DNA from 3 places in the Peribacillus sp. Aquil_B1 genome. Region 3 is predicted to be linked to each of the others. Evidence: riboswitches for the same ligand, from Rfam matches in the RefSeq annotation. Region 3 holds a riboswitch; each other region holds the start of a gene.

Region 1 (7,984 bases), on a different contig from region 3:
CGAGGCACCTTCTTTTCCCCAAGCGACATTATCTTTTATGGTTCCTGAAAAAAGCAGCGCCTCTTGCGGTACATAGCCAATCCTTTTCCGCAGCGAATTCAAGGGAATATCTTTCAGATCCTGGTCATCAATTTGAATGGAGCCGCTTTCAACTTCGTATAATCTCGGAATCAGCTGAAACAGAGATGTTTTCCCCGATCCTGTCGCCCCTAAGATGGCAAGCGATTCTCCCGGATCGATGGAAAAGGTCAGGTTTTTCAATATCGGTGTATCGGATCCAGGATAGCGGAAAGATACATCCAAAAACTTGATGCCTCCCCCATTGACGGACCCGCTCTTGCTTTCCGCCTTACCTTCATCAATATCTATCGGGGTTTCAAATATTTCCGTCACACGCTCCGCTGAAGCCTTTGCACGGGAAATGACCATGATCAGCCATGAAAAAACGGAAAGGGAAGCGGCAATCCTTGTGGCATAGTTGACAATCGCCACAACTTCCCCTACCTGTATATCTCCCGTTGTTATAAATTCGCTTCCAAGCCAGAGAATGATCAGAATCGCCACATTCATGACCAGCATCAGTACAGGCATTGTCGTTTCTATTAGACGAAGCGAAGTGACGGTCTTTCTTTTCAACTCTTCATTCGCATCGTCAAATCGGCCGATTTCATGCTCCTTACGAAGAAAAGCCTTGATCAAGCGCATGCCTATCAGGTTTTCCCTCATGACGCCATTGACATTATCGAGTTTTTTCTGTACGAGCTTAAACAGCTTGGCTGCTCGTTTCATAACCCATCTCAGGAAGAAAACAAGAACCGGAATTGAAATGACCAAAACAAGTGATAGTTTCAAATCCACCGCAATTGCCATTATTGCTCCGCCGATTACGATCAATGGCGCCCTTGCCATGATACGCAAGCCCATAAAAACCGTATTTTGAAGTTGTGTCACATCATTTGTCATCCTTGTTATCAGCGAGGATGTCGGGATATTATTCAAATTCGCAAAAGAAAACGCCTGTATTTTACCAAAAAGGCTTTTCCTCACATCATGTCCAAAGCTTTGGCTTACATGTGATGCCGTAAAGGAATTAACGATCCCGCCAAGAAATGAAAAAACGGAAAGCCCAACCATGACACTTCCCCATTTAATCACCACCGATAAATCTTTCTGCAAAATGCCATCATCAATTATTTTTGCTATAAATAAAGGTTGTAACAGCTCTACCCCGAGCTCGACAATCATTAAGGATAAAGCAAGAATGATCAAAAGCCAGTACGGCTTAAGAAAAGAGGACAATTTTTTCATCTATGACACCTTCGATTCTTCTTATGTAGATAGCATTTTTTTATCCTCTCATTATACATTTTTATACAGATTTTTTAAAAGAATTTAACTGTTTTAAGAGATTGGTAAATATCTTGATTTTTTTTTATAAATACCCTTGACAAATAACAGGAAATAAGCGAAAATTCTAATTGATAATGATTTTCAATTTCATTATCGATCTCTGAAATTTGATAAGCAATTACGATATTCTCTTATCGTACCCTTTTGATATTGTACATAGATACAATGTCGCCCCGGCTTCTCTGTGCCTAGTAAAATTATATGCTCATTAGCGAATGCAAGTCACTAGAATATTGCCCCCTCTTTATTCAAGTAATTTATTCACGTTGGAAGCATATTAGGCAGCCGGGGATTATTTTTTTTCAACTATAAACTTACATATATGAATAAAGGAGCAGGATGATCATGAAACTAGAAGATATCATTAAAGAACGGCGCAGCATCAAACGATTTAAGGACATTCCTGTTCCTATCAATACCATCCAATCATTATTGGAAACTTCAACATGGGCACCGAACCATAAAATGACCCAACCTTGGCGCTTCGTCTTAGTGCAAGGTGATAGCCGCTTAAAACTCGCAGAAGCAACCCGTGCATTCATGGAAGGCAAAGAGAAGGACCCTGAAAAGAAAAAAGCAGCCGGACAGCGAGGATATAATAAACTTATAGGTGTACCGATGTTTGTCGCAGTGATCATGGAAGAGAATCCGAATCCCCTGACACGTGAAGAAGATTATGCGGCTACAAGTGCCTTGATCCAGAATTTCAGCCTGCTTTCCTGGGAACAGGGAATCGGGATGATATGGGAAACATACGGCATGATACACAGCATCGAGTTTCGTGAAGCTTTAGGCGTGAAACCTGGCGAGAAGATCGTCGGCAGCCTTCACGTTGGCTATCCGGATATGATCCCTGCCCCGCGTCCAAGGAACGCGATCAATCAACTCCTGACCATTATGGACTAACATAAAAGGAAAGCCTCCAAATAGAAAATTGGAGGCTTTCCTTTTATATTTTATGAGAAACACAATGATTAGCGGGGAAATGTTGCATTCCGGTTATCATAATGCCTGAAAGATGATTATATAAATTATTCTTTTTTAGAGGAAAACTGCACCTCCCTTGTTAAATGATGTCTAACAATGGGGTGCCTTTCATTTCAACGAGGTCCCTGTACGCCGATACTCAAAAGAACTCGTGATATAACGCCTGAATTGCCGTCTCTTCGTTATGCCCTTTCACACCGAACATCATGCTTACCTCCGAAGAGCCCTGGTTGATCATCTCAATATTCACCTTAGCTTCGGCCAAGGCTTTTGACGCTCTTGCCGTTGTACCGACATTATGACGCATTCCTTCCCCTACAACCATGATCAAGGCAAGATCATGCTCCACATTCACTTCATCGGCATGAAGCTCTTTCTTGATTCGGGAAATGATTTTCTTCTCGGCTTCACCTTTCATCTGGTCCTGCCTTAGAATTAGCGTCACATCATCGATGCCTGATGGAATATGCTCATATGAAACTCCATAATCTTCAAGGATGTGCAGCAGTTTCCGGCCAAAACCAACTTCTCGGTTCATCAAATATTTGCTAATGTAAATGCTGCAAAATCCTTTATCACTCGCAATCCCAATAACGGGCCCGTTCGTATTATCCCGTGTACTCACAATGCGGGTCCCTTGTGCCGCCGGATTGTTCGTATTCTGGATATGCACAGGTATTCCCGCACGGAATGCCGGAATAAGCGCCTCATCATGAAATACCGAGAAACCTGCATAAGAAAGCTCACGCATCTCACGATAGGTTAATTCCCGGATTCCCTTCGGATTGGAAACCACATTTGGATTCACCGCGTAAACGGCATCAACGTCCGTAAAGTTCTCATACAAATCAGCTTTGACCCCATTCGCAAGAATCGAACCAGTAATATCGGACCCGCTTCTTGAGAAAGTTAACACATCACCATCTAACGTATAACCGAAGAACCCTGGGAATACTACGATTCCAGGCTCATCACGCAGAGCATATAACCGATCATAAGACTCTGGCAGCACCTTGGTAAATCCACCTTCATCCGTTACGATCAAGCCGGCCTTCTTTGGATTTATATACTGCGCCTCTACACCACGGCTTTGGAAATAGCCTGCGACCAGCTTCGCATTATTATCCTCGCCGCTGGCCTTCAAGGCATCCAGATAGCGCTTCGGATTAGTTTGGTCTGCATGCAGCAGTGCCATTAAATTTTCATGAATCCCAGTGATGACACTCTCCGATATATCCAGCTCTTCAGCAATGCTCGCATAGCGGGATACGACATCTTCTATCAAATGCTCTCCGTTATCCCCGCGCAGCTGCTGTTCCGCAGCTTCAATCAATAAATCCGTCACCTTTATATCATCGGAATTGCGTTTCCCTGGAGCCGAAACGACTACAATCTTTCTCTCTGGATCAGAAACCACAATTTCGAATACCTTCCTCAACTGTTCACCTGACGCAAGTGAACTTCCACCAAACTTTGCAACTTTCATCTAGACATCCCCTATTTTCGTAAATATTCTGTCAAAATCAACTCTCCCTATTATTACGCTTTTTCTCGAAACAATCAAGTGGAAATTCCATTATAGAAGGACATTTGTATTTTTAAAAAGGACAAATCATCATGAAGGCTGATCAAGAATGGCTAAAACAAAGAAAAAGACAACGGGCATATGCCCATTGTCTCTCCCTTTCTTTAGCGATTATCCACGGTTTCCGGGTATAAGTCATGGTTCATCAAGCGGTAATCCGCCATTTCCTCATACTTCGTACCTGGTTTTCCATAATTCGTGTAAGGGTCGATGGAAATTCCGCCCCTAGGTGTAAACTTGCCCCAGACTTCAATATATTTAGGATCCATCAATTCGATTAAATCATTCATGATGATGTTCATGCAGTCTTCATGGAAATCACCGTGATTGCGGAAGCTGAATAAATAAAGTTTCAAAGACTTGCTCTCCACCATTTTCACACTGGGAATATAGCTGATGTAAATGGTAGCAAAGTCCGGCTGGCCCGTTATCGGACATAAGCTAGTGAATTCCGGGCAATTGAATTTGACGAAATAATCCCGGTTCGGATGCTTGTTATCGAATGACTCAAGGATTTCAGGCGCATAGTCAAATGTATATTTTGTTCCTTGATTCCCAAGCAGTGTGATATCTTTTTTTAATTCTTCTTCTTTTCTTCCAGACATGAAAAGTCCTCCTAATCCCACGTTTCAGGGAGATTCATAAAATGGGCCTCTATATAACAAAAACCATATCTCCTCAAAGATATGGTTGATTCGCGAAAAATATCAAAGCCATAGTTTTTTTAAGAGGGTGATGCTATGAACCTCTCCCGTTTATCGGGAAATATTTTAAAATTGTCTTAGTAAATATAAAAAAAAATAGTCAATCTGTCAATGCAACTCTCTTAAATTGGGTTTGATTCGTTTATATTTTCAGTTTAAAATGAAAAAAGCAGTACAACCTATTAGAAAGAAGAGAATATACACATGTGGATTTTTGCAGCACTCATCACCAGCTTATGTTTCGGAATCAATAACAGCATTTTCAAATGGAGCAGCGGAAAAGGCTATTCCAAGATACATATCCAATTTTTCTTTTATTTTTCAGCTTTTATTTTGTCCATTGTTTATGGAGTATTTATGGATGGTTTGCAACTGAACTGGCTGTCCATCATGCTTGGTGCAGCAATTGGTGTACTGAACGCTAATGGTAACATCCAGATGGCAAGCGCCTTTGAAAAAGGGCCGGCAAGCTTGACATCACCATTAATCGCAGCGAATGCAATATTCCCCATACTCTGTGCAGCTTTAATTTTTCACGAACATATTTCTTCCTTGCAGTGGAGTGGAATAGTCTGCATGTTTCTCGCTACATTAGTCATCCAGTATACACCTAACGCCAAAGGTAACCATCAATATGTCCCTTGGATCATGCACACATTACTCTCCATCTTATCATTTGGTGTGCTCGGAATTCTAATGACGACATCAACACGTCTTCATTTAAACTCCCTTGATATCTTAGTATCGATGTATGGAGGCGGAATGCTTTATCTTCTTTCGGCTCTGGCCTTTAAAAAAGAAAAAATCAAGCTAAAGGAAGTCAAAATCGGTTCATTAGTAGGTTTTTTAAGCATGATAGGCTATGGATGTTATTTCTTTGCATTGAACACCGGAATCGCAAGCATTATTTTTCCTGTCGTCAGCCTGAACTGCTTAGTTGTCGTATTCGCTGGATGTTATTTATTCAAGGAAAAACTAAAAACCTATCAAATTGCCGGTGTTCTTGCAGCATTAATCGGTATTATTTTAACTAAAATATGAATATAGTTCGTTTATAAAAAATCAACCTGGCTGCCATCTGTAAAAGCCAGGTCGTTTTTTATTTAACCGTGAAATGAGGTAGTAAAAAAAAGTGTTGACACATCCATAAAAATATCAGATAATTTTGAATATTAATTCTTTAGATTTTACAGCTTTTGAAATGTTTGAAAAATCCTCTGCCACGGGTATTAAAGAAATAGGGACAACCACCTCATTTAATTCTGAATCAAGAAAGGAAAGATGCATAATGGTAAAAGTTACAGTAACAGTTGATTTCCAAGGAAAATCTTATCAAACTAACGTCCTTACTAAACCGGGTACAGATCATGAAGTAATTTTACAACAAGCCCTTCATCAAGTTGAAAAGCAATGGAAAGCATAAAAAAGCAGGCATCGCAATAGATACCTGCTTTTTTATTACCATTAAATCATATCCGAAATATTTTTCATATGCACGATGAAAGACCCTCTTGCAGCAATTCCCTCCTACTAAAAAACACAAAGACACTAACATTCAGTCGTCAGTTTGTGTACGTTAACCTCTGAATAACAAGTAATTTATAATTTTATTTAATGAACTAAGCACCTTAATGAAATGGGATTATACAATAAAAGACTTATAAAAAAAGACGGTCTTTTTAAGGGCCTTCTTTCAGACTGTAGACAAACTCGATGAAAATCAAGTATGTCTCAGTTTTTATGAAGGTTTATAAAACCTCGAACGCCGATTCCCACTCCAGGCACTCGCTTTTCGCGGGCGGCCCGGGAGCTGGAGTCTCCTCAGCGCTTTTCCCGCAGGAGTCTCGCAACCTTCCGTTCCAATCAACATTGTTTTGATTTTAGGTTCTTTTAAGGAACGTCCTCTTAATGTTCTTTTAAACTAAATTTCTTATTAATGGCATGGAACGTTCTTGGAGGTTATCGGAAAACAGACTATAAGAAATGAGTTTCTTTTTGAACTGTTTAACTACATCCACGCGGTCATTGTAAATGTACACAAATAACTTAACATCAATTTTGCCTTTTTTAGTATCAATGACTAATGGAGTCCCACTGTCCTCTGGATGTAAAAACAATTGCTCGTTACCCGGGAATATATGATTTTTCTTCAAAAATCTGGCGTTATTAAAATGATTAATAACTTGAATTTTTTCATCACCTTCCAAACGTTTTCCGTCAAAGGATACGATCGCATTCCCGCCACTAATTTCTGAGTGTATTTTAAATTTGCTGATAATCCAATTAACAGCATCGGTTGGAAGACAGGAAACCAATATTTTTAACAAACTTAAGATAATTGTCAAAATCAAAACCGGTAATGTCAATTCATCATCTCCGCTACATTTTAAATTAATTCTTTCTTATATAACTTATTATATCAATATGGCAGGCAGTTTTTCTTAGAAGATGTGTCCGTTCTATTAACGTTTTACTTTGGTAAAACATTGTACAAATTTCCACTTTATAAATATAATGTTCCGAAATGGTTATACTAAACTAAATGCATCAAAATCCTTCTTAACAAATTTATACTTATTAAAATACAAAAAAACCGGGCGTCATCAAGACGCCCAGCTTTTCCGGAATCGATTATTGATATCCCCAAATCATTGTTAGCATTGTACCGAAAATTGTAACCAATGCAACGAACAATCCGTAATAAACGTTTGTGTAAATCGATGCTTTATCTTCAGACTCACCTGCGTGCATAAACATAACTAATTGCAGTGCAGCTTGCATGAAAGCTGTAACAAGAAGGATGATCATAGCCATTTTTAGTGAGAGATCATACATAATAACTGATAGTGCGACCAAAGTCAGGACTAGAGAAAACGCAAATCCCATAACTTGGCCCCGTGGGAATAATTCTTTCATATTACATCATTCCTTTCAGGTAGACGAAACTGAAGATGAAAATCCAGACAACGTCCAAGAAATGCCAGTAAAGTGAAAAGATGAAAGCCTTGTTTGTTGTTTCTGGAGTCATACCGCGCTTTTTGATCTGCATGACGATGAAGGTTCCCCAGAATAAACCAAGTGTAACGTGAGCTCCATGCGTACCTAGTAATGTAAACAAACTAGATAAGAAAGCACTTGTTTGAATGGTTGCTCCTTCATGAACATACTCTACGAATTCATAAATTTCGACTCCCAAGAAGCCTAAACCAAGAATAAGGGTGATAATGAAGAAACCAATCGTTGCTTTCTGTCTGCCAAGTCTCATTGCATTGATTCCAAGACCTATGGTAAAACTACT
Region 2 (7,984 bases), on a different contig from region 3:
GCTTGGGTTTTACCGGCCAATCACCATGTACCGCATGCAAGTCGGTATGACACACGCCACATGCTTTAATTTTCACTAATATCTCACCATATTCCAACTCTGGGATGGGAACTTCTTTAATCTCAAGTTTTTGGTTAAATTCATTGACGACCGCCGCTTTCATTGTCTTGACCTGTTGTTTCTTATTTACAGTGCTTGCCCCTTGTTTTACATTCATGATCCATTTTCCTCCCTTAATCCAGTGGATATTATTTCTTACTACTACTTACAAGATGCAAGTGCCATGCCACTGCAAAAAGGCCAAGAAGACAACAATCACAAAAAAAAGTGCCGAAAAATCGGCCCATTTGGACGAATTAACGGCTCAAGTTGGACGAAATCCGGTTTGTATATTGCAGAAAAAATGGCTCACCCTATAAATAGGAGGTGTCTAAAACATGGACCAATTTGAAAAAGCCTATGAATCATATAAACAGCAGGGAACACCGCAAGCAAACCAACCTGATTCAGCAGGAAAAGAAGAAATCATCGCTGTAAGGAAAAATGAAGAGGACAATATTATCGCCATCAAGACGAACTCCGGCCGCGAACTCGACTACCCCACAGCCCTTTCGGAAGCAAAGGCGGGCAACCTTGCCAATGTTGACGTCTTTCATAAATATGGACGTGACATATTGCGGAGTGAGCCCGATGGGATAAAAGAAAATAACCTGGATCAACTGCCGGAGTTTTGAATTTTCGGGGAGACTGCCTGATATGGGCAGTTTTTTTCTGTCTGGATGAGCTAAAAAAGAACCAGCATGATTAGCCGGATCTTATTTTTCGTAAGGATAGGATTCAGAGATTTCGAGCAGTCGGCCGCAGGACTCGACAACCTCGATGATTTCCATCCATGACATGTCCAGACCCAGTTCATTAGCATGGGAAATCTTATCCCGTAATTTCCGGATGGCGTTCGCATCCTTCTTCCCTTTACTTTTCGACGGGATTTGGAAGAAGCACCTCAATTCTTTATCTTTATGTATAATATCGAATTTATCACTGATTTGCAGGCACTCTATTATATTGATATCCTCATTTTTATCGATTCTCCTTCTATATAATTCGGTTGCCTTTTCTAAACGGTCTTCGCTGATCATTGGATACCAGCTGCCATCGCCGAATCTATCCAGGATGATATCACTCATCCTCATTTCCAATAAGGTAATATATCCGAATATCAGCATCCTGATCGGAGGCTTTTGAAGGTCGGCATGGGTAATCAGCATTTTAATTGAATTATTCTCCAATACGAACACCCTTGTTTTATTCTTAAAAATATGGAGAAGCTGGATCAAAGGGGTTGAATCCGAAACCATTTCCCTTGGTGAAAAGTTTTTCAAATATTCAGAAATAGTTCCTTCACCTAGTTCTTGTCTTTCGATATAACCGATGATTTCCCCTTGATCTTGGACTGCCAATATATCAAAATTCTTTTTTTCCAATGCTTTCTGAATATCCAGTGCCAGATCATTTTTATGGCAAAACTCAAGCTCCTGGGCAATGCTCTTAACCGTTATATTTTCTTCATAAAGAGTTTTAAGACTAAGATAGCTACTATTGCTTTTTCTTTCGCTTCCATTTAACATCTTTCAACCTCCGCTCAGGAACACTTTCTGCCCTTTTTCCGCTTTAATCATAGAAATGCATGCGGCCCCCACAAATAAAGTCCACTGCAGTGGACTCAATCCCAATCATGTGGATCTAATTTTTTGGCAACCATTAATCAAATGCCATCAACTGCATTGCCTACTGCCGTTTCCTCATTCCCCTTTTCTTCCCAACCCTTACAAACATCCACCCAATCCTTCGCACCTGAATATTCAAACAATTCAGCGAGTGTAAGTTCTATTGCAGAGTTCGCACTGCCGCAAGCCGGGAACAATGACTCGAAGCGCTTCATCGATACATCAAGAAAAACAGCTAAATCGTTTGCCAGACCAAACGGGCAAACTCCTCCGATTGCATGGCCTGTCTGTGCAAGCACTTCTTCAGGCGCAAGCATTCGTGCCTTGAAGCCGAATGTCTGACGAAATTTCTTATTATCCACTTTGGCGTCCCCTGCGGCAACCACCAAAATCGCGTGTTCACCTTCCCCTTTAAAGGAAAGAGTCTTAGCAATCCTCGCTGGTATAACACCGATGGTTTCCGCTGCCTCAATCACCGTAGCACTCGATGTTTCGAACTCCTTTACGTCGCCTTCCCGATTCCATTGTTTAAAATGGCTTTTGACACTCTCGATCGACATATTATATTCACTCCTTTGACATACATATTGAAATAATATCATCCTTCATTGCAATAAATCAAAATCCCATTGCACTACTTACTCCTGCTTGGAAACTTATAAATTAAAACCATTCTTTACAAATTGACGAAACAAGCTTACATGAGATACTATTAAACATTGGGTAAACGCCTACACGTGGTTCGTAACCATCCCACGATAAAAAACTAGGGAGAGAGTAAAATGAATGTTCGTACACTCGTGATAAACGGGTTATTGGCTGCCTTGTATGTTGCGGTCTCATTGGTGTTTAAACCAATAGCTTTTGAGATGTTCCAATTCCGTGTACCGGAAATGCTGAATCATCTGATTGTATTCAATAAAAAGTATATCTACGGTATCGTTGGCGGAGTCTTCATATCGAATCTGCTCTTTTCACCGATGGTGCCATATGATTTGATTTTTGGAGTGGGGCAATCCCTGCTCGCCTTATTGCTTGTCATTTATGTTTCTCGTTTCATAAAAGGCATTAAAGGACGGATGATCGCCACGATTATCTTTTTCACGTTCACAATGTTTTTAATTGCAATTGAACTGAACCTTGCCTTTGGCTTGCCATTCTGGCTAAGCTGGATGACCACGGCTGTCGGTGAGTTCGTTGTCCTCCTGATTGGAGCGCCAATCATTTATGGAATGAACAAAAGAATTCAGTTTGAAAAGTGGCTTTAAAAGGAATCTTCGAACCGTTAAGCCACTATAATGGAAAAGAGCTGTCTGCATGATGCGGCAGCTCTTTTTTTTCACCAATGAACTCGAAAATGATAAACTAATAGTAAGAATGGTGGTGGCCCTTTGAAAAAAGTCCTGACCATAATCGGTCTACTTGTAATTGCAATATTTATATACTCTAATGCAGAGCTGTTCACTTTGGTTTGGAAAAGTGACCTGGATTCTGTTATTAGCATATTGAAGGAAAACCTTTTGCTTACATTTATTGTGACATTCGTATTGATGTTTGTACAAAATTCTTTTACAATCATCCCCTTAATTTTGCTCCTGACTATCAATGTCACGATATTCGGATTCATATATGGCTATCTATGGAGTTGGTTTACAAGTGTTGTTGCCTCAGGATTCATTTTTTATGCAGCAAGAAACTGGTTTCAGGAGCTTCTCTTAAAGAAGATTGGCGAAAAGTGGCAAGAAACCGTTGTGGAGCATGGCTTCATGTACGTTTTTACAGGCAGGATTTTCCCGCTTATCCCAACAAGCTTAATTAACTTGGCAGCTGGAGTCAGCACTGTCACGTACAAGGATTTTTTATTAGCGACGGCCCTTGGCAACCTTATATACTTTTTCTTCCTATCGCTGATTCCCTATGGACTGCTATCTGTTGAAATGAACCAATATACGCTAGCTGCACTCGCACTCCTCTTCTTACTATTTTTCATTATCTATAAGCGTGCAAAAAAGAAAAAGAAACTTACCTTCTTCAGAAAAAACAGGTGACCACATTGGCCCTGTTTTTTTATTTAGGATTCTGCATATATTTTTTTCCGATAGTTTGTTAAAATGTGTATGTAATTTTACCTTTGTAATGTCTTAAAATCAGGGAGAATCTCCATGTCCAAACGCTCCATCTTAGCAATATATATCCTATCCGGGATTCTTACATTAGTCGTGTTCGACTACTTTTTAATTACAAATATCCAAAACAAACAGGTCTTTATTCAACTTCAAAGAGTGGAAGGCTTTGTTTTCCTTTTATCGATAGGCTTGGTCTTATATCTTTATTTAGCTAAAAGGGAAGAATTCAAACGATTAAAAGAAGCGGAACAACGTCGGCGTACACTCATCAATTCAATGGTGGATTTCGTTAACTTCAAGGATGGTGATGGCCGATGGCTTGAATCCAATACCTTCGGGCTGCAATTATTTCAATTGGAGCATGTAGATTATAAGGGAAAAAGAGACAGTGAGCTCGCAGAATACTCGGAATTTTATAAAGAGTCGTTGATCTACTGTGAAGTTTCCGATGAAGAAACGTGGGTAAAAGGGGAAATCACACGGTGTGAGGAAATCATCCCTCTTCCCGATGGAAATCACAAGACCTTTGATACAATCAAGGTTCCCTTGTTCAATGAGGATGGTTCACGAAAAGGCTTAGTCGTCATTGGCAGGGATATTTCTGAAAGGGTTGTCGCGGAGAATCAATTATTCGAAAGTGAACAACGCTATAAATCATTGTTTGAACACAACCCATATCCGATGCTGATGCTTGATTTAAATGGAATGATCACAACCGTGAATCCTAGATTTGAAACGGTAACAGGCTTTCAACAGGAAGAAATACATGGAGCCTCATTCATTAATTTGAACTTCTCCGCAGAAGACGCGGAATTGATCCGTACATCTTGCCAATATGTCATGGAAAATCATAAGGGGATCAAAAAAGGGAAAGATATAGAATTTCTGACGAAGTACGGGACGCCCATCTTACTTTCTTGTACGTTTGTCCCGATGATGGTTGGCGAGGATTTAGTCGGAATCATTACTTATGCTAAAGAAGTCACTCAAATCCGGGAAACCGAAGCACGCTTAAGAAGAACCGAAAAATTATCGATAGTCGGCGAACTTGCCGCAAGTGTGGCCCACGAGGTACGAAACCCGCTGACTTCTTTAAAAGGTTTCGTCCAGCTGCTTAAAAAGAGCGACCATCCCTATGAACATTACTACACAATCATGTTAAGTGAGTTGGACCGGATCAATCTTATTGTAAGCGAGTTACTCGTTCTGGCAAAACCACAGGAACTTCCATTCAGCAAACATCAAATCATCGACCTGATGAATGATGTCAAAACCTTGTTGAAACCGGAGGCGGACTCGTACCCCACCCAAATATCAATATCTGTTAAAAACGAAATACCGCTTCTATTATGTGAGGGAAACCAACTAAAACAAGTTTTCATAAACATGCTCAAAAATTCAATGGAGGCATCCGCCGATCATATTTGGATTGATTTCGAACGCATGGACCATAACCTTTCCATCACCATCAAAGATAATGGAAGCGGAATTGAAAAAAACCGGATAAAGCATCTTGGTGAACCTTTCTATTCTTCTAAAGAAAAAGGAACCGGATTAGGACTGACAGTCAGTTGTCGAATCATCGAGGCGCATCGGGGAAAGGTCCGCTTTAACAGCGAACTAAACCACGGAACCGAGGTCCAAATCATTTTGCCCATAAAATTTTGAATCCGAGGACAAGCCTAAACCTTGTCCTTTTTTGCAGGATTCAGTACGATCCTATTTAAACAGGGAGGTGAAGAAATCCTTTATATTCCCAAAGAATGACACAGTCTCGACAGGCTGTTTCACATTAACCTGGCCTTCTGTTTCATTGGATGTATCACTCACTTTCTTGCCAGCCGTACTCATTTGTGTTGCCTCAACTTCAGCTTCTTTTGTTTTGACATCATCCACGGTTTCTTCCTCATCCATCTCCACCTCCATATCCTTTTCAAAAACAAGGACATAAGTCCGGCGCTCCCCATCCTTTGATACGGTAACGGAAATGGCCGTCTTCGCTTTATCCTTGATCTTCACTTGTTTACTGCTCTCACCGTCATATTCAATCGTTGTTCCGCTGGCATTTGTCGCTGCATCCATTTCGACTGAAGAAATATCATTATCGACCTCGATATGATAGGTATGCTCATTAGATTCAAAAGATTTGTTCCATACTCCGGTTGATACAGTCAGATTGTTCAACACTGGTGCATTATTGCCTTCCTTGCCTAAAGAATCTGCTGACGCTACCTTCTCTATAGAATCCGTTTTCAGTTTTTGGGTTGAACTACTTTCAAGTTGCTGTGCTTTCGGTACTTGGCTGGCACCACTGCTTGGTTTTAGATTATCCGAGGATTCCACTGATGTTAATGATGATTTACTCTCCTTATCCGAGGATTCCACTAATGTTAATGATGATTTACTCCCCTTATCCGAGGATTCTGCTGATGTTAAAGAAGATTTATTCCCCTTTTCGGATGAAGGTTGAGCTTTACTTGTTTCTGTTGAAGGCTCCTTTTGAACTTCACTCTCTTTAGGAGCATCTTTCGATTCGGTTTCTGTCGCCCGTGTAATCGTAAGCGTATATGTTTTTTCATCTCCATTTTCTGCTGTAACGATAATCTTCACCGTTGTCTTACCGATTGGAAGGGTAACCTTTACACCTGCACCGGTTGCATCCTTTCCATTCACCTTTACAATTGCGGTACTGTCACTCAATGTCGGAGTTACTGTAATGGACTGGACTTCATTTTCAACTGAAGCATTATAAGCTGTCACTTTAGAATCGAATGTAAATGAGCCTTTTGATAATCCAATCGATGTTAAAAGGTTATCATCACTTTCAAGTTTTTCGACATTGAGGGTATAGGCAAACGTTTCATTTTCCCCATCGCTGACGGTGATTTCAAACGTATTCATACCAGTTTGAAGCGGTAAGTCCTTCACCTTCCCCTCTGTCATTTTTAGACCATTCACGTATATGGCTGCATTCTCGTTAGAACTTGCTGCAAGCAATGTGATTTTTTCCACATCATTCCCCACTGCCGAACTATAATCGTGTACATCTTCTGAAAATTTTTGATCCAGTGCTATCCCTTCTATTTCTAGCTTTGAAAGACTATTTACCGTTTTTGCCTCTTCCTGAATGACAGAAGTGCCTTCCGCTGCCCTTGCCTCGGGCATATAGATGGATGTTCCCATCCCCACAAGGGAACCAACCAAGATCACCTTCACACTTTTTTCTTTTAATCCCTTCTTTAGCAATGCCTTTCCCTCCTATAATTCCTGCAAACATGATAGGGCCAGGTTACCAAAGGAACCTTAATTATTTCTTAATGGATTTTTTTGAGGATACCTTTGATGGCTTTGGTGCAAAGCGGAATCGCCAACCAATACTATGGTTATAATGGAGGGAGGCAGGTCATCTTACCTTATTGTTATCACTTTTCTAGCGAACCTCTTAAACTGCCTTTAGATAACTAATTTATTTTCACTGTTTTTTCACATTTTCCTTTTATAATAAGCTTACATAATCTGATGAAAGGATGATGGCACACAAAGATGAAAAAATATTTTTGGCTGATAGTCAGTCTGTTCGTTTTGCTTTTAAACCCGGCAATGGCTTTTGGTCATGCTACAATAATAAGCTCTAACCCTAGCCCGAATGAAGCGATGGATACTCTTCCTGAAAAAATCAGCATTCAATTCAGTGAGAATATACAACCAGCTTTCCATTCGCTTGAGGTATTCAGCCAAGATGGGGACAAAATTCAAATCCAAGACAGTGCAATCTCGGAACAAAGTGAAAAAGTACTGGAAGCTAAATGGAAGGGCACTATCGATGAAGGGATTTACTACATTAAATGGAGAGTGGTTTCGAGTGATGGCCATCCCATTGAAGGAACAATACCCTTTCAATTCGGGGACTCAGCTGGTCTTTCAGACCAAGAAAATTCCGAAGTGAATGCAAGCTTTCCGAATTCCTTCAATGTAATCCTGCAAAGTCTTCAATACATATGCTTCGCTGCCCTAACCGGAATCCTTTTTTTTAGATTATCTTTAATGCAGGATTCTAGACTTTTTGAAGCTAGCAGAAGAACTCGTCTATTCCTTTGGCTTTCATATGCAGGTTTAGCATTTTCCATCTTC
Region 3 (7,984 bases):
GCTTAGCAAGGGCCCGAATCTCCATCGATTTTTTATTATCGGAATTAAGAAAAGAAAAAGTCGAAGATATTCAAAAAGTATCTCTCGCACTATGGGAACCGAGTGGTACCATTTCATTGTTCTTATATCCTCAATATGAAGCTGTCACCCCAGCAGATATGCACCTAGCAACAAATGCCTTCGCTTTTCCTAAAACGATTATTAAAGAAGGGAAGATCGATTCTAAAGAATTAAATCGGGGCGGCAAAGACGAAGCATGGCTTAAAAACAGAATCAAAATAACATATAATGCCGATGTGAACGATATTTTATTGGCTACTCTTGATAATAACGATAACTTAAAGGTCTTTTTCTACAAATAGATGCAAAAACACTTTTCAGCCAAAAATAAAATCCCCTCAAGCATTATGTAAAGCCTACATATGAATGCAGGCATTTTACACGTTTAACTTAAAGGGGATTTACAAACTCGCTTATTATTCCGACCAGTTCAGTGTATTTAAGAACTTATACACATCTTCATACACCTGCTCACGTTCCTTACCCAATGTGATAATATGGCCTGAATTTTCATACCATATCAAGTGTTTATGCTGCGTATCGACTTCATTGAAAATCGCTGTCGCACTCTCCGTATAATCGGGATCATCCAAGCGCCCTTGTAAAACAAGAGTTGGTGATGTGATTAAATCTAAATTTTCACCTGTCTCATTTATAATATTCAGCACATCTTTTAGTTGAGGCATAGGCTCTTCTTCCAGCAGCTTCACTTCAGCAGCAATTTGGTCTGCGTCTTTGCCCTCAAACTTCTTATAAGCCTGTGCATAATTGAGCAAGCGGTTCTTTTGTCGTTCGATACTTTTCCCTTGCGTCGGAGCGCACATAGAAACTACCCCTTTTACAGGCAATTCAATTCCCACTTTTAATGAGAAAACTCCTCCTAAAGAAATTCCTACAACTGCAATTTCCTCATAGCCTTCTTCTTTAAGGAATTTATAGCCATTAACTACATCTTCCCACCATTCCTTTGGACCAGTCTGAACTAATTCCTCACCAGACACTCCATGCCCTCTATAAAGAGGTCCGTGGCAAGTATAGTCAAGATCATTCAAGTATTTCCCTAATTTCTTCATATCTCCTGTACTTCCGGTAAACCCGTGAAGTAAAAGAACAGCTCTCTTTCCACCAATATATGTGAATGGCTCAGGTGCTTTCACTTTCATCTATCTAGGACCTTCTTTCTTTGCTCTTGTTGATAAATAGAATCTAAATGATTTTCAAAAAAAAATCAATTAATACCCCTTGAGTAGGGAATCTTCTATCCTATTCCGTATTTTCATTAAAACAATTAAATCATGTATATAATATCCTTACCACACTCTTCACAACTCATCCGTTCCGAAGCACATTTTACTATGATTAAATTTATTTAGCAATCGTCATTTAACCATTTTTTTTAAGAAAAGTAAAATGCACCTTGTGATACGATGTACAACGTATTACACTTTAAAAATGAAAAGGAGGAGAATTTATTTGGATAAAGAATTAATGAAGGGAAGCATTGACCTCCTTTTGCTTTCACTTCTTTCACAAAAAAAGCTATACGGCTATGAAATCACGAAGATCTTGAAGGAAATGAGCATGGGCAAATATCAAATTAGTGAGGGCACCCTCTACCCCGCCCTTAAACGGTTAGAAAAAAAAGAATTCATAAAAGGCCATTGGAAAGAGTCCGAGTCAGGCCGCAGGAAATATTATCATGTCACCGAAAATGGACAAACCGAACTAGAGCGGAAACGAGAATGCTTTTTCACCCTCGAAAAATTAGTTCGAAAAAGCACAGAGCTATTCTAAACAAAATACAAAGCTTCCTAGCCCCAATAGAACGGTGCAGGAAGCTTTTTTTATGTTTTACTCGTGAGTTTGGGCGGCACTCTTAATTTAGTACTGTTTAATCGTGAAATTCGGGCTGCTCTCTTGATTTCGCACTAGTTTACTCGTAAGTTTTGCACTTTTACTCGTGAATTCATGCTGAACTCTTGATTTTGCACCGTTTACTCGTGAATTTCGTACTTTTACTCGTGAATTTCGTACTTTTACTCGTGAATTTCGTACTTTTACTCGTGAATTTTGCTGTTTTACTCGTGAGTTTTGCTGTTTTACTCGTGAGTTTGGGCTGTTTACTCGTGAATTCATCCTGAACTCTTGATTTGGCACCGTTTACTCGTTAATTTCGCACTTTTACTCGTGAATTCATGCTGAACTCTTGATTTAGCACCGTTTACTCGTGAGTTTGGGCTGTTTACTCGTGAATTCATGCTGAACTCATGATTTCGCACCGTTTACTCGTGAATTTCGTACTTTTACTCGTGAGTTTTGCACTTTTACTCGTGAGTTTAGGCTATTTACTCGTGAATTTTGCTGTTTTACTCGTGAATTCGGGCTGCTCTCTTGATTTCGCACCGTTTACTCGTGAATGTGCACTGCACCCATGATTTTGCTCGTTTTCTGGTGAGTTACTCTGTTCACGCAAAAAAAGGACCTAATTTGGTCCTTTTTTGTCTATTCCTTTATGCTTACGATAATTGGCGCAGGAGAGCTTCATACATTCTCCTTGAACATGCGGGCCGTATTTTTCACGAAACGCCTCGAGACAATAGCATTTATCTTTTTCTTTTTTTGTTCCATCCATGTAGTGCATCCCTCCTGGCATTTAACTGGAGACTACACGTTTCTCCAGTTCTACGTTGATTCGTCCCAAAAGTACGGCACCTATTGACTGAATGATGGTTTTCACGATGATTTGGCCGATGACCGCAGCGGGTACTGCTTCCCATGGTAATATATTGGCACCCAATGGACTTAGACCAATCACGACAAATATTACCGAATCGAAAAACCCTCCAACGATCCCGCTGTAAAACACCCTCCAACTCATCGGGAGCTTTAATCGGGTATAGATTTCCGTGTCCGCTGTTTCTGCGACCACGAACGATAATGCGGAAGCAAATACAATCAATAACGTATCTCCTAATAAAAATGATACACACGCAGATAGAATAAGTGCAGTGACGATACATATATAGGTCTTTGTGCGGCCGAATTTATTCTGAACCAGATCTCGAAAGATGAAGGTTCCCCCAATTAGCAATGTACCCATCGGAATGATGAACATGCCAAAATGTAATGGCGCAAAAGCTGCTGTAACCACATTCGCCGTGATGATGGATACCAAATACAATAAAATTCTTAACATTTCTTACTTCTCCTTATACAGAAAAAACAGCACCCTAAGAAAGAGCACTGTTCTCCTTAGTTTTTTTGAGAGGGTAGCTAGAACCTCTTCCGCCCGAGCGGATTATCATTTTCCTTATTTATCGTAGCTTGAAAACGATTGGAAATCAAGAAGTTTCCATATGGTCAATTTTAGTATGTATTTGCGTATATCGTTTGGTATTAGCCATGCACTTCAAATCTACTTCAATGCAATGACTTTGCCGATTTCTGTCGTAGAAAACCGCTTGACCGGTGGTATATGAAAAGCGGACAATCATTGGTAGAGAGATGCTGCGAACTTGATATGAGGTATAAAACGCAAGGAGGAAATAGAATGATGGAAAAAACTACGTTTGTTTATCCTATTTATATCGCAACCACACCAGAGAAGCTTTGGGAAGCCCTGACGAGTGGTGAAGTCACGAAGGAATACCACTTCGGATTGCAAGTACAGTCTGACTGGCAAGAAGGATCAAGCGTTAAATATTTACTCGAAGATGGGCGGATTACTGATCATGGGAATGTACTTAAGTGTGAGCCGCTAAACCTGCTCTCGTTTACATGGAACATGGCAGGAGACGAAACACCTCGCGAGCAGCCTACCCAGGTCACTTTTGAATTACAGAAAATGGATGATTCGACTGTAAAGTTAACCGTTAGGCATGAGGAGCTTTTGGAGACAGATTTCGTATATGATGACAATACCTTTGAAGGCTTGAATAATGGATGGCCAGCTATACTGAGTAACCTGAAGAGCTTGCTTGAAACTGGACAGACTCTGCCGCCAATATCAGTAGATTGGGAAAATGGAAAACAATAAAAACAAATCGAAAGAGAGTGGAAGTATGGATACCCAAATAATTACGAAATTTAAGATAATCAAGCCAGCTAATGAAGTATTTGAAGCCATAGTGAACCCTGAAAAAATCGGGAATTTCTGGTTCTCATCCAGTTCAGAAAGATGGGAACAAGGCAGGACACTTACATTGAGATACAACGAATACGATGCTGAGGTGGTTATTAATGTAGTGGAAGTCGAGGAAAACAGGAAAATCGTGTTTGCGTGGGGCGGAAATAATCAAGAAACGATTGTTACCATTACACTAAAAGCGTTGGATAATACGAGTACAATTATTGAAGTAAACGAATCAGGATTGAGTGAAGACGACCCTGAAATAATAAACAAAATGATCGGACAAAAGGAAGGTTGGGTTTATACATTGACCTGTTTAAAGGGTTATTTGGAAAATGGCGTTACTACTTTGAGAGCCTCATTAGTTTTTTAATTATTAAAGGGTACTGGTTCAGATGTATAAGGTATCCGTTATTCTAGCTCCTTTCTAGATGTCGATTGTCTAAATCAACTCATTTTTATTCGGGAGGATACTTAGATGTTTCCGAGAAAAAACTCAAGGATGACACCCTTGAGTTTTTTTACTATCCGTATGGTTTGAAATCGGAAATCACTTTTAGATACATGCCCTTTGAAGCTTTTTTATAGGCTTCAATTCCCATCTTCTTTACTTTTTCTGATAAACTGGATGCTCTTACTAATTGGGTTCCTTGAATTACAGAAGGATCTATCATACGCATTTTATTTTTCAGATGTAAATCGTATTCCACTTGATCTTCTTTCACCTTTACGTTACCATGGATTCGTTTTAACAAGCGTTGAACTTCATGGTCTTCAGTGAAGCTTAACAAGGACATAACTTCTTCATCTGTACCGAGTAAGTCATCAAGGCTGATCAGTTTTTTAGCTAAAGCCACTTTCAGGGTCTTTGCCAAGATATCATAGCCATATATATTAAGTGGGTTCATGAAAAAATCAATAACTTCGCTGTAATACGTTTTCACAAACCATTCCGCCGATTCAATATTATCCAGATACATCCTTCCATTTATTATGATTACATGTTGTAGAAATTCTTTAATGGCTTCGATTGTGATATGTCCATATTGATACATATCCCTGAGAGTATAATCTACGCGATCGGCACATAACTCAGGTGCTGGCTGTTCAAGCAATTCCCATTTTGATTGAAAAATGACTTTACAATCATATCCATATTCCTTCAGCATAAATGGGATTTCGGATTCCATTATGACTTGATCATATATCTTTTCATGATAATCTTCATCCTTACAATCCAGAACAAAGTCAATGACATGTGAAAATGCAGTGTGGGATACGTCATGCAGCAAGCCCGCAATTTGTTCCTCTAATGAACCTCCAAGCGTTTTTATTAAAAGCATCACACCAATTGAATGGTCAAATCGTGTGACATTCCACTTCTCATTAACTAAATAACTTGCGCCGCCTTGATGTATCCCCTTCAATCTTTGGATCGGTTTGCTTACTATCAGCTCTTCCAGAACTCCCTCTACAATGTGTTCCCCATAGATACTATCCAAAACTATCAATAACTGCCGCCTCCCCCATTCGTTTACTCATAACAGGTAGGTGATTTCACTGATTTTTTTCTGTAAAAATTATTTCCCCCTTTTGACTTTGCTCATATTGCCTTTTTGCCAATTTTTCCAATTCCTCTTCATCATTCAAATCGATATTATCCGGATTGTCCTCATCAACTCCCTCTATGATCATCATTTCATGTATTATTACCTGATCTCGTGGATACTCTTTAATAAAGTCTTCTACAGAGTTTGTTTTATTTTTATAAGGTTTAGTGAATAAAAAAAAGCCGGTCAAGACTATGAAAATTGATACCAAAATACCGAAATTTTTTTTCATTTATTCATCCCCTCACAACGCTAATAATCCCATTATTATAACATATAAAGGTATTGTAGGTAAAAAAAGTAACATGAATAGAACGATCATTTTTTCCTATGATTACCTGTCTCATTGAGCTGCTATGGATACGGCAATATCGTACCCACTAGTATTTAAGTTAATTAGTTGCGGGGAATAACCCATAGGCAATGTCCTGCAACCTCACCTTTGCTCTCATTTTTTCAGATGGTAAAGTTCACTCTTGATAACAAGGTTTTGTAATTTAATCTAATAATTGACATTTCTGAATTAGTGAGTTATCATCCTAATTAACCAGTGGTCAATAAATAAGGAGGTGACGAGATGTCGCCAAGGAAATCGGCAGGTAAAGAGTTATCCAGGGAAATGGTGTTGAATGAAGCTAGAAGCCTTTTTGCAACGTTAGGGTATTCGAATGTCTCAATGAGGCAATTGGCTAAATCATTGGATTGCAGCCATGGAGCCATTTATTATCATTTTAAAAATAAGGCGGAAATATTTTATAGTTTGGTAAAAACGGATTTTTCCGTATTGAATCATTTAATCGATGAGATCATCATGTCGGAAAATGATCCTTCTGTAAAAATGGAAAAGATTTTATTGTGCTTCTTGGAGTTCGGTTTAACCCAACAAAATCATTATTCCATCATGTTTTTATCGAAGGAAAAGGAAATTCAGCAATTACTTCAATTTGATTCTAATAAAACCTATGAAAAGCTAATCCAGTCCCTGACGGACCTAACGGACAATAAATTGAATCCTGCATCCATATGGTCGATTTTTCTTTCTCTTCACGGGTTCATAACTTTTTATATTAATTCTGAGCTAACTTATCAAGATGTAAAAGGCTTAGCTTATTTTCATGTAAAAAATATCATTAGGAACATCATATAATTCTTTTGAATATTATTGACCATTGGTCAAATAGACTTTGGAGGTTTTAATATGGTAAAGAAATTCATTCATATTGAAGGACTCATGGTCCTTTTAACAGTGATTTACATCTATTCGTCATATGAATTCAGCTGGTGGATTTTCCTTCTACTGATTTTATCGCCTGATGTTTCCATGCTGGCCTATCTGATCAATGATCGGATTGGAGCAAAGGTTTATAACGTATTTCATACTTATACCCTGTCCATTTTCATGATTTTGCTAGCCATTTTTCTAAAGTCGGATGCATGGATGCTGATTGGTTTGATTTGGACCGCGCATATTGGAATGGATCGCTTATTTGGATATGGTCTTAAATACACATCATCCTTCAAAGCTACACACATTCAAAGGTTGTAATAAGCTTAAAAGGCAGTGTGATTACACTTCACACTGCCTCCGTCTCTTTTGTTTATACGCCCCTCTTGTTTCCCCATATATAGGTATGCAGCTGGGGCAGCACTTTCACATCATTCAATTCATCATCCGCTATCACTTTATCAATTAACTCTTCGTACTTCTTTAAAAGACCGCTGATCAATTGAAGATCATCCGCCGTCCTGCTGTCGTCATTGCCGACCTGCAGATAAAAAGGAATTTCCGGGTAACGACCATGTACATGTTTGGCATATTGATAATCTTCCTCGTTAAAGACGACGATCTTCAATGAGACATGGTTTTCAGGATTTCGATTATCAAGGTTCGAGATGATTTGGTCGAGCACCGTAAAGTCCGTGTTCATTCCAGAGCTCGGCGGCTTAGGTGAAATCGTCAGTTCATCAATATCGAGAAACCAATCCTGCCATCGGCTCCCTTGGGTTTCGACACCTATTTTCATTTTATTTTCATGTAAGATCGCTATCAAGCCGTTTAAGTTTTTCAGCAGAGCCGGGTTTCCTCCTGATATCGTCACGAAGGAAAAACCTGAACCCCCAATACGCTTCAGCTCATCCCATATTTCGCTAGCAGTCATCTGGACGGTATCTTCCTTACCGGTGC

What was found. Region 3 has a riboswitch for preQ1 ahead of MPH60_RS02360 (VUT family protein). Riboswitches for the same ligand answer to the same signal wherever they lie in the genome.
Region 1: linked by a shared signal. The riboswitch ahead of queF (preQ(1) synthase) and the one ahead of MPH60_RS02360 (VUT family protein) in region 3 are both predicted to bind preQ1.
Region 2: linked by a shared signal. The riboswitch ahead of MPH60_RS21570 (QueT transporter family protein) and the one ahead of MPH60_RS02360 (VUT family protein) in region 3 are both predicted to bind preQ1.

Annotation. Positions count from the first base shown of each region.
Region 1 covers NZ_JAKXEE010000004.1:115,365-123,348, reverse strand. The annotation lists gene MPH60_RS21905 (ABC transporter ATP-binding protein) at 1-1,308, opposite strand, end outside; gene MPH60_RS21900 (nitroreductase family protein) at 1,756-2,316, shown strand; gene MPH60_RS21895 (aspartate kinase) at 2,537-3,883, opposite strand; gene queF (preQ(1) synthase) at 4,087-4,587, opposite strand; PreQ1 riboswitch class I at 4,692-4,737, opposite strand; gene MPH60_RS21885 (EamA family transporter) at 4,891-5,727, shown strand; gene MPH60_RS21880 (BA3454 family stress response protein) at 5,852-6,109, shown strand; gene MPH60_RS21875 (YfmQ family protein) at 6,603-7,052, opposite strand; gene qoxD (cytochrome aa3 quinol oxidase subunit IV) at 7,318-7,602, opposite strand; gene qoxC (cytochrome aa3 quinol oxidase subunit III) at 7,604-7,984, opposite strand, start outside.
Region 2 covers NZ_JAKXEE010000004.1:47,374-55,357, reverse strand. The annotation lists gene adhP (alcohol dehydrogenase AdhP) at 1-163, opposite strand, end outside; gene MPH60_RS21585 (DUF3892 domain-containing protein) at 438-734, shown strand; gene MPH60_RS21580 (hypothetical protein) at 816-1,628, opposite strand; gene MPH60_RS21575 (YbaK/EbsC family protein) at 1,766-2,287, opposite strand; PreQ1 riboswitch class I at 2,459-2,503, shown strand; gene MPH60_RS21570 (QueT transporter family protein) at 2,510-2,995, shown strand; gene MPH60_RS21565 (TVP38/TMEM64 family protein) at 3,119-3,775, shown strand; gene MPH60_RS21560 (PAS domain-containing sensor histidine kinase) at 3,890-5,521, shown strand; gene MPH60_RS21555 (cadherin-like beta sandwich domain-containing protein) at 5,573-7,099, opposite strand; gene MPH60_RS21550 (copper resistance CopC/CopD family protein) at 7,397-7,984, shown strand, end outside.
Region 3 covers NZ_JAKXEE010000001.1:468,408-476,391, reverse strand. The annotation lists gene MPH60_RS02380 (DUF421 domain-containing protein) at 1-362, shown strand, start outside; gene MPH60_RS02375 (alpha/beta hydrolase) at 477-1,223, opposite strand; gene MPH60_RS02370 (PadR family transcriptional regulator) at 1,534-1,854, shown strand; gene MPH60_RS02365 (hypothetical protein) at 2,543-2,692, opposite strand; gene MPH60_RS02360 (VUT family protein) at 2,714-3,256, opposite strand; PreQ1 riboswitch class I at 3,307-3,349, opposite strand; gene MPH60_RS02355 (SRPBCC family protein) at 3,611-4,096, shown strand; gene MPH60_RS02350 (SRPBCC domain-containing protein) at 4,122-4,562, shown strand; gene MPH60_RS02345 (HD domain-containing protein) at 4,714-5,700, opposite strand; gene MPH60_RS02340 (hypothetical protein) at 5,747-6,031, opposite strand; gene MPH60_RS02335 (TetR/AcrR family transcriptional regulator) at 6,377-6,946, shown strand; gene MPH60_RS02330 (DUF4260 domain-containing protein) at 6,998-7,345, shown strand; gene queE (7-carboxy-7-deazaguanine synthase QueE) at 7,398-7,984, opposite strand, start outside.